2 regions of the Micromonospora sp. NPDC005237 genome follow, and region 2 is predicted to be linked to the other one. Evidence: riboswitches for the same ligand, from Rfam matches in the RefSeq annotation. Region 2 holds a riboswitch; the other holds the start of a gene.
The links. Region 2 has a riboswitch for cobalamin ahead of cobN (cobaltochelatase subunit CobN). Riboswitches for the same ligand answer to the same signal wherever they lie in the genome.
Positions count from the first base shown of each region.

Region 1: linked by a shared signal. The riboswitch ahead of ABZT87_RS17825 (ribonucleoside-diphosphate reductase subunit alpha) and the one ahead of cobN (cobaltochelatase subunit CobN) in region 2 are both predicted to bind cobalamin.

Region 1 covers NZ_JBEXHJ010000006.1:127,698-134,770, forward strand. The annotation lists gene ABZT87_RS17815 (CbtA family protein) at 1-601, opposite strand, end outside; gene ABZT87_RS17820 (CbtB domain-containing protein) at 592-795, opposite strand; cobalamin riboswitch at 854-928, opposite strand; cobalamin riboswitch at 1,125-1,345, shown strand; gene ABZT87_RS17825 (ribonucleoside-diphosphate reductase subunit alpha) at 1,482-3,872, shown strand; gene ABZT87_RS17830 (ribonucleotide-diphosphate reductase subunit beta) at 3,923-4,918, shown strand; gene ABZT87_RS17835 (family 43 glycosylhydrolase) at 5,065-6,876, opposite strand.
Region 2 covers NZ_JBEXHJ010000007.1:155,425-162,497, reverse strand. The annotation lists gene helR (RNA polymerase recycling motor ATPase HelR) at 1-968, opposite strand, end outside; gene ABZT87_RS20345 (hypothetical protein) at 1,231-1,566, shown strand; cobalamin riboswitch at 1,850-1,979, shown strand; gene cobN (cobaltochelatase subunit CobN) at 2,262-5,930, shown strand; gene ABZT87_RS20335 (VWA domain-containing protein) at 5,927-7,073, shown strand, end outside.

The sequences.
Region 1 (7,073 bases), on a different contig from region 2:
CCACGTAGGCCACGCCGGTGACCAGCAGGAACCCGCCGACCGCCGCGGCGGCGCGCAGCCACACCGGCGCCTGCTCGCCGACCGACCGGTAGCCCAGCGAACCGGACCAGACCGCCACCAGGCCGAGGACCACCAGCAGCAGGTAGGTGACCGTGCGCTGGTTGATGGTGGCCGGGTCGCCGACGGCCGGCGGGTTCGGCGGGTATTTGAGGAACGGCACGATCACCGCGCCGAGCAGCGCGCCGCCGGCCAGCAGCAGGCCGGACCACCCGTCGTCAACCGTGCGCCGCCGCCGGTTCAGCAGGACGTACGCGGTGGCCAGCAGGCCACCCATCGCGGCCCCGAACAGGGCGGTGGCCAGGAACAGCCCGCCGCGCTGGCCGTTCCTGCTGACCAGAGCGTCCTCGTCGTGCTGGTGCCCCCCGGTGGCGGGTTCGGCGTGTGCCGCCGCCTCCTCGATGGCGATGGCCGCCTCGACGTGGGGTTCGCCGACGACGTAGGCGAACGTTCCGGCGAGCAGGCCGGCCACCAGGCCGGCGAGCAGCCCGCGCAGGAGAACCGTGACGAAGGTGGGTGCGGTGCTGGTGCCGCTCAGTGGCACGGGACACCGAGCAGGTGCCGGCCGTCGTGCATCAGCTCGTGCAGGTACGTCCCGCTGCGCGAGACCGCGCCCTGGTCGAAGGCGACGAGATAGGCCAGCAGGGTGAGCACGGCGACGGTGGCCAGGACCGTCCACAGGAGACGGGTCGGGGCAGCGGGGTGCGCCAGCGGCTGGCTGGACGTGGAACTGGACATGGGTGCACGAACCTCCTCGGGGATGACGCGTCCCCATCGCAAGGCTGCGGACGACCGAGCGTCCTGGCTCGCGGCCCCCGGGGTCGGGGACCGCTCACAGTGGCGCGACCGCGCCGGATTCTCACCGGCTTCCCTCGCGTCGCCGCAGATAGTGGGTCGACCGTATCGGTGCCGGTTCGGTCGGTCAAGCCGACTGCGGTGTCCGAACGCGACGCCGCCCGATGCTCGCACGTCTGCCGTCGCCGACGGATCGACGACGGCAGTCAGCGACGACCGCGACACGCCCGGACCCGACATGTGGGGTGTGACAAACCCAGTCGCCCCTATATATGGTGTCGACCGCAGCTGGTTCGGCCACTCATCCCAGAGTGGCCGAGGCAAGAGGGAACCCGGTGGAATTCCGGGACTGCCCCGCAGCGGTGAGTGGGAACGACAGCCGTCATCAGCACTGGGCCGCCACCTGGCCTGGGAAGCGACGGCCAGTAGGGGACCGGGTGAACCCCGGTCGTGCCCGCGAGTCCGAAGACCTGCCAGCGCGCCGCGTACCCGCATCCGGGTGGGCGGTGGTCCGAGGCCGCGTGGGACGGCCGACGCCTCTCGGATCCGCGCCGCCGGCGTGGCGTCCGCCGGTGTCGGTCTCCTCGTGCCGAGGGCCATCAGGTCCTCAAGCTCGCGAGGAGTGAGTGGTGACAGTTACCGAGGTAGCCGCGGCCGGCGGCGAGACGGCCCTGCGGCGTACGCCGGGGCAGGTCCGCGAACGCGGCGGCGCCAGCGAGCCGGTGGACGTGCGCAGGCTCGTCGCCGAGGTCGAGCGCTGGGCCGACGACCTGCCCGACGTCGACCCGCTGCGGGTGGCGACCCGCACGATCAGCGGCCTGTACGACGGCGCGACGACAGCCGAGCTGGACCGGCTGACCATCCAGACCGCTGCCGAGATGATCGGTACGGAGCCGCAGTACTCGCGCCTCGCCGCCCGGCTGCTGGCCAGCCACATCGACCGGGAGGTACGCCGACAGGGCGTCACCTCGTTCAGCGCGGCGATCCGGACCGGCCACGCGCAGGGGCTGATCGGAGACGAGACCGCCGCGTTCGTCGCCGCGCACGGCAGCTTGCTCGACGACGCCGTCGACGCCGACGGCGACCGCCGCTTCGAGTACTTCGGGCTGCGTACGGTCTACGACCGGTACCTGCTGCGCCACCCCACCAGCCGGCTGGTGCTGGAGAGCCCGCAGTACTGGCTGCTGCGGGTGGCCTGCGGCCTGTCCCGTACGCCGGACGAGGCGGTCGACTTCTACCGGCTGATGTCCAGCCTGGCCTACCTGCCCAGCTCACCGACGCTGTTCAACTCCGGTACCCGGCACACGCAGATGTCCTCGTGCTACCTCGTCGACTCGCCGCGCGACGAGTTGGACTCGATCTACCAGCGCTACGCCCAGGTCGCGAACCTGTCCAAGTTCGCCGGTGGCATCGGCATCGCGTACTCCCGGGTCCGGTCCCGGGGCGCGCTGATCCGCGGCACCAACGGGCAGTCCAACGGGATCGTGCCGTGGCTGCGTACGCTCGACGCGAGCGTCGCCGCGGTCAACCAGGGCGGCCGGCGCAAGGGCGCGGCCTGCGTCTACCTGGAGCCGTGGCATCCGGACATCGAGGAGTTCCTGCAACTGCGGGACAACACCGGCGAGGACGCCCGGCGTACCCACAACCTGAACCTCGCCAACTGGATCCCGGACGAGTTCATGCGCCGGGTCGAGGCCGACGAGGTGTGGTCGCTGTTCGACCCGGACGAGGTTCCCGAGCTGCCCGACCTGTGGGGGGAGCGGTTCGACGCCGCGTACCGGGCGGCCGAGGCGCAGGGCCGCTACGTGCGGCAGGTGCCGGCGCGGGAGCTGTACGGGAAGATGATGCGCACCCTGGCCCAGACCGGCAACGGCTGGATGACCTTCAAGGACGCGGCCAACCGGCTGTGCAACCAGACGGCCGAGCCGGGCAACGTGGTGCACCTGTCCAACCTGTGCACCGAGATCATCGAGGTGTCCAGCGACGCCGAGACCGCGGTGTGCAACCTCGGCTCGGTGAACGTCGCCGCCCACCTGACCGGGAGCGGCATCGACTGGCCGCGACTGCGCGCCACGGTCCGGACCGCGGTGACGTTCCTCGACCGGGTCATCGACATCAACTACTACCCGACATCGCAGGCGGCGGCGAGCAACCCCCGTTGGCGGCCGGTCGGGCTCGGGCTGATGGGCCTGCAGGACGTGTTCTTCGCACTGCGGCTGCCGTTCGACTCGCCGGCCGCGCGGGAGCTGTCCACCCGGATCAGCGAGGAGCTGTACCTGACCGCGCTGGAGACCTCCGCCGACCTGGCGCGTGAGTTCGGCGCCCATCCGGCGTACGCGCAGACCCGGGCCGCGCGGGGCCAGCTCCAACCCGACCTGTGGGGTGTCGAGGGTACGCAGACCGCGCGCTGGGCCGCGCTGCGCCAGCGGGTCGGGGAGTACGGGCTGCGCAACTCGCTGCTGGTGGCGGTCGCGCCGACCGCGACCATCGCCTCGATCGCCGGGTGTTACGAGTGCATCGAGCCGCAGGTTTCGAACCTGTTCAAGCGCGAGACCCTGTCCGGGGAGTTCCTCCAGGTCAACACGGCCCTGGTCCGCGAGCTGAAGGCGCGTGGCCTGTGGACCGAGCAGGTCCGGTCGGCGATCCGGCGCGCGGAGGGGTCGGTGCAGGACGTCGTGGAACTCCCGGCCGACGTACGGGAGCTGTTCCGCACCGCGTGGGAGCTGCCGCAGCGGGCGCTGATCGACCTGGCCGCCGCCCGCGCCCCGTTCATCGACCAGTCCCAGTCGCTGAACCTGTTCCTGGCCTCGCCCACCATCGGCAAGCTCTCCTCGATGTACCTGTACGCCTGGAAGACCGGGCTGAAGACCACCTACTACCTGCGCTCCCGTCCCGCCACGCGCATCCAGCAGGCCACCGTCACGCCCGCCGCCGTCGCCCTCGTCACGCCGTCGACGAGCGACGCCGAGGCGCTGGCCTGCTCGCTGGAGAACCCCGAGTCGTGCGAGGCGTGCCAGTGACCGCGTCCGACACCACCGCCGACACCACCGCCGACGCGAGGACCACGCACATGCTGCTCGACCCCGGGATGGATCTCACTCTCCGCCCGATGCGCTACCCGCACTTCTTCGACCGGTTCCGCGCCGCCATCCGCAACACCTGGACGGTCGAGGAGGTCGACCTGCACGCCGACCTCGCCGATCTGGACAGGCTGTCGCCGGCCGAGCGGCACCTGGTCAGCCGCCTCGTCGCGTTCTTCGCCACCGGCGACACGATCGTCGCCAACAACCTCGTGCTCAACCTGTACCAGCACGTCAACAGCCCGGAAGGCCGCCTCTACCTGTCGCGGCAGCTGTTCGAGGAGGCCGTGCACGTCCAGTTCTACCTCAACCTGCTCGACACGTACGTGCCCGACGAGACCGAGCGGTTCGCCGCCTTCGCCGCCATCGAGAACATCCCCTCGATCCGCCGCAAGGCCGAGTTCTGCTTCCGCTGGATCGACTCGCTGGGGGAGTTGCGCGAGCTGCGGACCCGGGACGACCGGCGCGCGTTCCTGCTCAACCTCATCTGCTTCGCCGCCTGCATCGAGGGATTGTTCTTCTACGGCGCGTTCGCGTACGTCTACTTCCTGCGCTCCCGCGGCCTGCTGCACGGCCTGGCCTCCGGCACCAACTGGGTCTTCCGCGACGAGTCAATGCACATGGCGTTCGCATTCGACGTGGTGGACACCGTGCGTGCCGAGGAGCCCGACCTGTTCGACGACGATCTCGCCGACCAGGTTCGCCAGATGCTCACCGAGGCCGTCGAGTGCGAGGTCCAGTTCGCCGAGGACCTGGTGGGTCAGGGCGTGCCCGGTCTCACCCTGGTGGACATGCGGGAGTATCTCCAGCACGTCGCCGACCGCCGTCTCGTCCAGCTCGGGATCGCCCCGCACTACGGGTCCGCCAACCCGTTCGCCTTCATGGAGTTGCAGGACGTCCAGGAGCTGTCCAACTTCTTCGAGCGGCGGGTGTCGGCGTACCAGGTGGGAGTGACCGGGACGGTGGCCTTCGACGACGACTTCTAGGACCCCCACCCCACCCCCTCCCCACCCCGTCGACCAGGAAGTTGCTGCTCCCCTATCGGCGTGTCAGGGGCACCAAATTCATGATCAACGTCGGCGGCGGGCGAGGTGGGGATGGGGTGGGGGTGTTCTTGGGGGTGGAGTGACCCTCAGGCGGGGGAGCAGGTCGGGGTGATGGTCGGCGGACTGGCGGTGGCGCTCGTGCTGAGGTAGCCAGCGGTGGTCGACGTTCCCGGCGCGAGCTGCCCGTTGTAGGCGGCGTTCGCGACGGTCACCTGGTTGCCCGTCTGGGTGAGGGTGCCGTTCCAGACCTGTGACACCGTCTGCCCACTGGGGAGGGTGAAGGTGACCCGCCACCCGTCGAGCGACGAGGCCCCGGAGTTGGTGACCGTGAGCCGCCCTTCGAATCCGCCCTGCCACGTGTTGACCACGGTGTTGGTCACCGCGCAGGACTGCCCAGCCGGGACCGTCGGCGTCGGCGTCGGCGTCGGCGTGGGGGTGGGCGTCGGCGTCGGGGTGGGCGTCGGCGTCGACGTCGCGGTGGGGGTCGGGGTGGGCGTCGTGGTGCCGCCGGCCTGGAACTGCCACCAGTTGAAGTTGAACAGGTTGCCGCTGCCGCCGGTGAAGCGCAGGTACAGGTCCTGAGTCCCGGTGGCGCCGCTGACCGGGCAGGAGATGGTCTGCCAGGTCTGCCACCCGCCGGTGCCCGGCACCGCGCAGCTGCCCACCCGGGTGCCGGTGGGGCTACCGAGGCGCAGTTCGATCGTGCCACCGGACGTGGCCGAGGCGACCCGGGCGGAGAAGGACGTCGCGCCCGTACCGAAGCCCACGCCCTTGACCTTGATGTAGTCCCCGTTCTCGATGAACCCGACGTTCATCCCGCCCTCGCTGGCCGGCTCGGTCTCGATGCCGGAGCCCCAGGCGATGGTCTCGGCCTCCTGCCGCCCGTACGGGTTCAGGGTGCCGATCTGGGGGGCGCCCGTCGTGGTCATGTTGATCGTCGGGATGGTGCCGTTGGTGTTGTAGGTGAACTTCTCCACGGCCACCGAGCGGGTGTAGCCGCCGCCACCGGGCAACGCTCCGTTGTGGTAGAAGAAGTACGAGCCGCCGTTGAAGTCGATGACTCCGGGGTGGTTGGTGAAGCTCGCGCCCTGGCGGGGCATGACCGTCCCGCGGTAGGTCCAGGGGCCGGTCGGGCCGGTCGCGGTCGAGTAACCGATGAACTCGGAGCAGCATTCCGCCGCGAACACGTTGTAGTAGATACCGTTGCGCTTGTAGACCCACGGGCCCTCTTCGTAGAGGGTCGGCCGGCTCGCGTTCCCCGTCCGGGTGCCGAACCCGGCGGTGGTGAGCGGAATCTTGGTGGCGCTGCCGCTGTAGGAGATCATGTCCGCGTTCAGCCGGACGTACCACAGGTTCGGGTTGCCCCAGTACAGGTACGCCTGGCCGTCGTCGTCGATGAAGACGGTGGGGTCGATCTCGCCGTTGCCCACCAGCGGACGGCCGATGGCGTCCCGGAACGGCCCGGTGGGGCTGTCGGCGACCGCGACGCCGATGGCCATCGAGTTGGTCGCCCGGGCGGTCACCGGCACGTACCAGTAGAACTTGCCGTTGCGGGCGACGACCTGGCCGGCCCACGCGTTGGCGCTCGCCCAGCTGAAGGTGCTGAGACTCAGGGGCGAGCCGTGGTCGGTCCAGTTGACCATGTCGGCCGACGACCACACCCGCCAGTCCTTCATCGTGAAGTACGTGGAGCCGTCCTCGTCGTGGCCGGTGTAGAGGTAGACCCGTCCGTTGTGCACCAGGGGAGCCGGGTCGGCGGTGTAGATGTGCTGGACGATGGGGTTGTCCGCGTGGGCGGCCGTGGCCGGCGTCAGCGTCGAGATGAGCAGCAGGCTCACGAGCCAGGCGACGCCGCTCCGGAGCCGGTTCTTCGTCCGTGGTGGCGGTGTGGGGTGCATCGGTACCTCCAGGGTGGGTCACGACGGGCGGGCACGGTTCGCCGCTCTCGCTGGCGGGTGCCGCGTGTCGTCGCGGGTCGCTTCGGGACCTCGGTGGTGGCCGTGCCGCGAGAGCGGCAGGAGGGATCGGGGGTCCACCGTGGCTCCCGCGCGCGGCGTCCCGCCGTTGTCAACGGCGGTGGTCAACGTCCCTGAGG
Region 2 (7,073 bases):
GTGGTCGGCGGCTCCTCGTAGAACCGCACGGCCGCCTCGATCGCCCGGACCAGGTCCGCCGAGGACTTCAGGCGGGCCACGTCCGGATCGGCCTCGACCGTCGCCGCGGCGCCCTGGGGTACGAGGTCGCGCAGGGTGCAGGTCTGCACGTCCTCCTCGCCGAGGCTGGGCAGAACGTCGGCGACGTACGCCAGGTAGGGCTCGTGCGGCCCGACGAACAGCACCCCGCCGCGCCGGTGCCCGAGGCGGGGGTCGGAGTAGAGCAGGTACGCGGTGCGGTGCAGGGCCACGACGGTCTTGCCCGTGCCCGGACCGCCGTCGACGACGAGAGCGCCGCGCGATCCGGCCCGGATGATGGCGTCCTGGTCGGCCTGGATGGTGCCGAGCACGTCGCGCATCCGGGCCGACCGGTTGCCGCCGAGGCTGGCGATGAACGCGGACTGGTCGTCCAGCGCCGCGTGCCCCTCGAACCCGTCCGGGGTGAACACCTCGTCCCAGTAGTCGCTGATCCGGCCGAGCGTCCAGCGGTACCGACGCCGGCTCGCCAGGCCCATCGGGTTGGCGTGGGTCGCCCCGAAGAACGGCTCGGCCGCCGGGGAGCGCCAGTCGAGCAGCAGCCGCCGACCGTTGCCGTCGGTGAGGCCGAAGCGTCCGATGTAGACCGGCTCGGGGTCGTCCGCGCTGACGATGCGCCCGAGGCACAGGTCCAGACCGAAGCGCCGCAGGGCGCGCAGGCGAGCGGTCAGCCGGCGGATCTCCTCGTCCCGGACTACCGCCTGGCGGCCCTTGCCGGCGGGTGCCCGGCGCTCGGCGTCGAGGCGGTCGGACAGCTCGGCGATCGACTGCTCCAGGCTCGCCGCGATGACGGCGAAGTGCTGCTCGTCACGGTCGATCAGCGCCGGGTCGGCCTTGGCGGCGAGGTTGTCGGGAAGGTCGAACGCGCTGGCCGCCGCCGACGAGTTGTGCATGTATTGGCTCCCGTTTCCGCAGGTCCTGGCCTTGGACGGGCAATTCTGCGGTACACCTGGGGCCTTGCCGCAAGTCCCCCCATGCGGTATATGTTGGATATGGCGGGGAGTGTTGTCCCCCGCTTTCAGGGCTTCCGTTCGGTACGCCCGCTCCAGCGGTTCCGTCCGCGCTCCGCCGAGTCAGATTTCTCCCAGCTGGCGTGCAGCGTATTGCCAGGAATCGGTGCTGAACTGGAGTGGCGTCCGAGGAGAGGGGCTGGGCATGGGCTGGTTCAACCGGCGGTCACGGGGCACCGAGGCGACCCCAACGAAGCTGGACCGCGAGGCCACCCGGGACGATCTCGCCGCGCTGGAGTCGTTCGTCGCCAGCCGGCGGGGAGTGGAGTTCTACCTGGAGCCGGAGACCACCGCCACCGACACCACAGTGGTGGCGATCGCCCACGACGGCGAATGGATCCGCCGCCGCACCGGCACACCCCGCGCGGCGGGCGCCATCGCCCGCAAGCACGCGGTGCCGCTGTACGAGGCGGCCCGCACCGGCTACCCGGAGCGGATGCGGGTGTGGAATCGGGCACACCCGGAGCGCCACGCCCGCTGAGACTCCTCCGCCCAGAAGCCACCACCGCCGGGCCAGCGGCGCGAGCCAGAGTGCTCCGCCGATCCTTTGCTCTGCTTACCAATAAGCGCCAGTGACGCCCCATTCCCGTTGCGTATAGGGAAGCAGAGCAAAGGATGTCGGGCATTGATCCGGGGCATCGAGGTCGGGTGATCCGCTGTCGCGTCGAGAGTTGAGGCTCGGTGACGCACGCCCGTTCGTCGGGCCGGAGCAGCGTTGACCCGCAGCGCAGGGGTGTGGCAGCATTCGCGGCCTGACGGCAGTGAAGGAAGTCGGTGCGAATCCGACGCGGTCCCGCCACTGTCACCGGGGAGCGATCCCCCCTCGTGAGTCACGGCCGTGTGTCTGCGGTTGGAAGGCCGGGGGAGAGCGTCGATCCGGAAGCCAGGATACTTCGGCCGTCGGGACGTACCCCAGGGCGTGGACACCCGAGGAGGACCCGATGACGCTTGGCGTCTCCATCATCGACGGCTGCTGCCGTCCTGCGCACCGCGGCCGTGCCGCCGCCGCGATCGGCATCGACTCCGTTCACCGCTGAGTTCCGGACCGCGCCGCCCGTCGCTCCCGGCCGCAGGCCGCTGAGCCGGCCGGATCGCGGCCTCCGCTGAACCCTGCGCCCATCCCACGTCGCCAGGCCGCTCTCGCGAGCGTGCCGACGTTACCGTCCGGAGCCTGCCGTGCGCGTTCTGCTGCTCTCCACCGCCGACACCGACCTGCTGGCCGCCCGCGCCAGTGACGCCGACTACCGGCTCGCCAACCCGGCGCGGGTGGCGGCCGACGAGGTGCCCGCCCTGCTCGACGGGGTCGACCTCGCCGTCGTACGCCTGCTCGGGGGTCGGCAGGCGTGGCCGGACGGCCTCGCCGCGGTGCTCGCCACCGGCGTGCCGACGGTCGTGCTCGGCGGTGAGGCGGTGCCCGACGCGGAGCTGATGGCGATCTCCACGGTGCCGTCCGGAGTGGTCACCCAGGCGCTGGCCTACCTGGTGGAGGGCGGGCCGGACAACCTCGGGCACCTGGCCCGGTTCCTCTGCGACACGGTGCTGCTCACCGGCGAGGGGTTCGCCCCGCCCGCGCCGACCCCGGCGTACGGCGTACACGGCGACCACCCGACCGACCCGCGGCGGCCCACCGTGGGGATCGTCTTCTACCGGGCGCACGCCCTCGCCGGCAACACCGCCTTCGTCGACGTCCTGGCCGAGGCCGTGCGGGAGGCCGGGGGCAACCCGCTGCCGATCTTCTGTGGCTCGCTGCGGGGCCTGACCACGGGCGCGGGCCCGCTCGGGCTGTTTGCCCGCTGTGACGCGCTGCTGGTCACCGTGCTCGCGGCCGGCGGCGCGGTCGCCGCCGACGCGTCCGGGGGCGGCGACGAGGACGCGTGGGACGTCGGCGCGCTCGCCGCCCTGGACGTGCCCGTCATTCAGGCGCTCTGCCTGACCAGCACCAGGGAGCAGTGGGCCGGCAGCGACGCCGGGCTGTCCCCGTTGGACGCGGCGATGCAGGTGGCCATCCCCGAGTTCGACGGACGGATCGTCACCGTGCCGTTCTCGTTCAAGCGGATCGACGCGGACGGCCTCTCGGTCTACGCCGCCGACCCCGAGCGGGCCGCCCGGGTGGCCGGCATCGCGGTACGTCACGCCCGGCTGCGGTACGTGCCCAACGCCGACAAGCGGGTCGCCGTCGTGCTCAGCTCGTACCCCACCAAGCACTCCCGGGTCGGCAACGCCGTCGGGCTGGACACCCCCGTCTCGGCGGTCCGGCTGCTCGCCGCACTGGCCGAGGCGGGTTACCACCTGGGGGACGCGCCGCCGCCCGACGACGGCGATGCGCTGATCCACGCCCTGATCGCCGCCGGTGGGCACGACGTGGAGTGGCTCACCCCGGAGCAGTTGGCCGCCGCCGAGGCCCGGGTGCCCGGCGAGACCTATCGGCGGTGGTTCGACCAGGTACCGGCCGAGCTGCGTGAGCGGATGCGGGAGCACTGGGGTGAGCCGCCCGGCGAGCTCTACACCGACGGCGGGGATCTCGTGCTCGCCGGGCTGCGCTTCGGCAACGTGGTGCTGCTGATCCAGCCGCCGCGTGGCTTCGGGGAGAACCCGATCGCCATCTACCACGACCCGGACCTGCCGCCGAGCCACCACTACCTGGCCGCGTACCGCTGGCTGGCCGCGCCCGTCGCGGACGGCGGCTTCGGCGCGGACGCCGTGGTGCACCTGGGCAAGCACGGCACCCTGGAGTGGCTACCCGGCAAGGGCCTCGGCCTGGCGGCCGACTGCGCGCCCGACGCGGTCCTCGGTGACCTGCCGCTGGTCTACCCGTTCATCGTCAACGACCCCGGCGAGGGCACCCAGGCCAAGCGGCGCGCACACGCCGTGGTGATCGACCACCTGGTGCCGCCGATGGCCCGCGCCGAGACCTACGGCGACCTGGCCAAGCTGGAGCAACTGCTCGACGAGTACGCCACCGTGCAGGCCCTCGACCCGGCCAAGGTGCCGACCGTGCGGGCGCAGATCTGGGACCTGGTGCGCGCCGCCGAGCTGCATCACGACCTGCACGCCGAGGCGATGCCCGACGCCGACGACTTCGACGACTTCGTGCTGCACCTCGACGGGTACCTCTGTGAGGTCAAGGACGTGCAGATCCGCGACGGCCTGCACATCCTCGCCGACGCGCCCGTCGGCGAACCGCGGGTCAACCTGGTCCTCGCGGTGCTGCGCGCACCCCAGATCTGGGGCGGCAACCACGCCCTGCCCGGCCTGCGACAGGCCCTCGCCGCCGCGTACGGCCTCGACGAGCAGGAACTGCTGGCGGCACCGGGCGAACGACTGGCGGTGCCCACGGCGTTGACCGACGTGGTGGACGGGCCGGCCGGCACGGCCGCCGACGCCGTCGACCTCATCGAGGCGCTCGCCCGGAGGTTGGTCATCGGGATGGAGACGCTCGGCTGGGACGCCGAGGCCGTCAACGCGGTGGTCGCCGAGGTGACCGGGCAGCCGATCCCGGACGTCGTCGCGGTGCTGCGCTTCGCCGCCACCGAACTGGTGCCCCGGCTGGCGCGCACCACCGACGAGCTGACCCACACCCTCGGGGCGCTCGACGGGCGGTTCGTGCCGCCCGGACCGTCCGGTTCACCCACCCGGGGCCTGGTCAACGTGCTGCCCACCGGCCGCAACTTCTACTCGGTCGACCCGAAGGCCATCCCCAGCCGCAACGCCTGGGACGTCGGGGTGGCCCTCGCGGACTCGCTGCTGGCCCGGCACCTCGCCGACACCGGCACGTACCCCCGCTCGGTGGGGTTGACCGTGTGGGGCACCAGCGCCATGCGCACCCAGGGCGACGACATCGCCGAGGTGCTCGCGCTGCTGGGCTGCCGCCCGGTGTGGGACGACCGGTCCCGGCGGGTCACCGGCATCGACGTGGTGCCGACCGCCGAGCTGGGCCGGCCCCGCGTCGACGTGACCGTGCGCATCTCCGGCTTCTTCCGCGACGCGTTCCCGCACGTCGTGGCGCTGCTCGACGACGCCGTACGGCGGGTCGCCGCGCTGGACGAGCCGGACGAGGAGAACTACGTGCGGGCGCACGTCGCCGCCGACCTCGCCGAACACGGCGACGAGCGGCGGGCCACCGCCCGGATCTTCGGCTCCAAGCCCGGGGCGTACGGCGCGGGCCTGCTGCCGCTGATCGACGCGCGGACCTGGCGCAGCGACGCCGACCTCGCCGAGGTGTACGCGGTGTGGGGCGGCTACGCGTACGGCCGGGGCCTGGACGGGCGGGAGGCGCGCGCCGACATGGAACGCTCGTTCGCGCGGATCGCGGTGGCGGTGAAGAACCAGGACACCCGCGAGCACGACATCGTCGACTCGGACGACTACTTCCAATACCACGGCGGGATGGTGGCGATGGTCCGTCACCTCACCGGATCGTCGCCGCAGGCGTACGTGGGTGACTCGGCGATGCCGCACGACGTGCGCACCCGCACGCTGGGCGAGGAGACCCGGCGGGTGTTCCGGGCCCGGGTCGTCAACCCGAAGTGGATCGCGGCGATGCGCCGGCACGGCTACAAGGGCGCGTTCGAGCTGGCGGCCACCGTGGACTACCTGTTCGGCTACGACGCCACGGCCGGCGTGGTCGACGACTGGATGTACGAGCACCTGGCCGCCGCGTACCTCTTCGACGACACGACCCGGGAGTTCCTGGAGCAGTCCAACCCGTGGGCGCTGCGCGGCATCACCGAGCGGCTGCTGGAGGCCGCCGACCGGGGGCTGTGGGCCAAACCCGAGCCGGCCACCCTGGACCGACTCCGTGACACGTACCTGGCCAGCGAGGGCGACCTGGAGGACCGGGCATGATCACCTACCCGTTCAGCGCGGTGCTCGGCATGGCCGACATGCGGTTGGCGCTGCTGCTCAACGCTGTCTCCCCGGCGATCGGCGGGGTCCTCGTGCGCGGCGAGAAGGGCACCGCCAAGTCCACCGCCGTCCGGGCGCTCGCCGCGTTGCTGCCCCCGGTCCACCGGGTCGCCGGCTGCCGCTTCGGCTGCGACCCCGCCGAGCCCGACCCGGGCTGCCCGGACGGGCCGCACCCGGACGATGCCACCGTCGAGACCCGTCCGGCCCGTCTCGTGGAGTTGCCGGTCGGCGCCGCCGAGGACCGGGTCGTCGGCTCGCTCGACCTGGAGAAGGCCCTCGGTGCGGGGGTACGCGCCTTCGAACCGGGCCTGCTCGCCGCCGCGCACCGGGGCGTCCTCTACGTCGACGAGGTCAACCTGCTGCACGACCACCTCGTCGACCTGCTGCTCGACGCGGCGGCGATGGGCCGCAGCCACGTCGAGCGCGAGGGCGTCTCGGTCAGCCACGCGGCCCGCTTCCTGCTGGTCGGCACCATGAACCCGGAGGAGGGGGAGCTGCGCCCGCAGCTGCTCGACCGATTCGGGCTCACCGTCGAGGTGGGTGCCAGCCGGGACCCGGAGGTCCGGGTCGAGGTGGTGCGTCGCCGGCTCGCCGCCGACGCCGACCCGGCGGGCTTCGCCGCCCGCTGGGCCGACGCCGACGCGGAGATCGCCGGCCAGGTGGCCGCCGCCCGCCGCCGGCTTCCCGGGGTACGCCTTCCGGACGCCGCGCTGCGGCAGATCGCCGAGGTGTGCGCCGCGTTCGACGTGGACGGGATGCGCGCCGACATCGTCACCGCCCGTACCGCCCTCGCCCACGCGGCCTGGCACGGCCGGGACCGGGTCACCATCGACGACGTACGGGTCGCCGCCCGCCTCGCCCTGCCGCACCGCCGCCGCCGTGACCCGTTCGACACGCCGGGCCTGGATGAGAAGCGCCTCGACGAGGCGTTGCAGCGCGCCCAGGACGCCCACCCCGACGATCCGGACGACGACGGCGGCCCGCACGACGGTGGCCCCGCTGGATCGCGCCCCGACGGCTCGGACCCCGACGGTGGCGGCCCGGGCGGTGGCTCCGGCGGCCCCGGCGGCCCGGACGACGGCG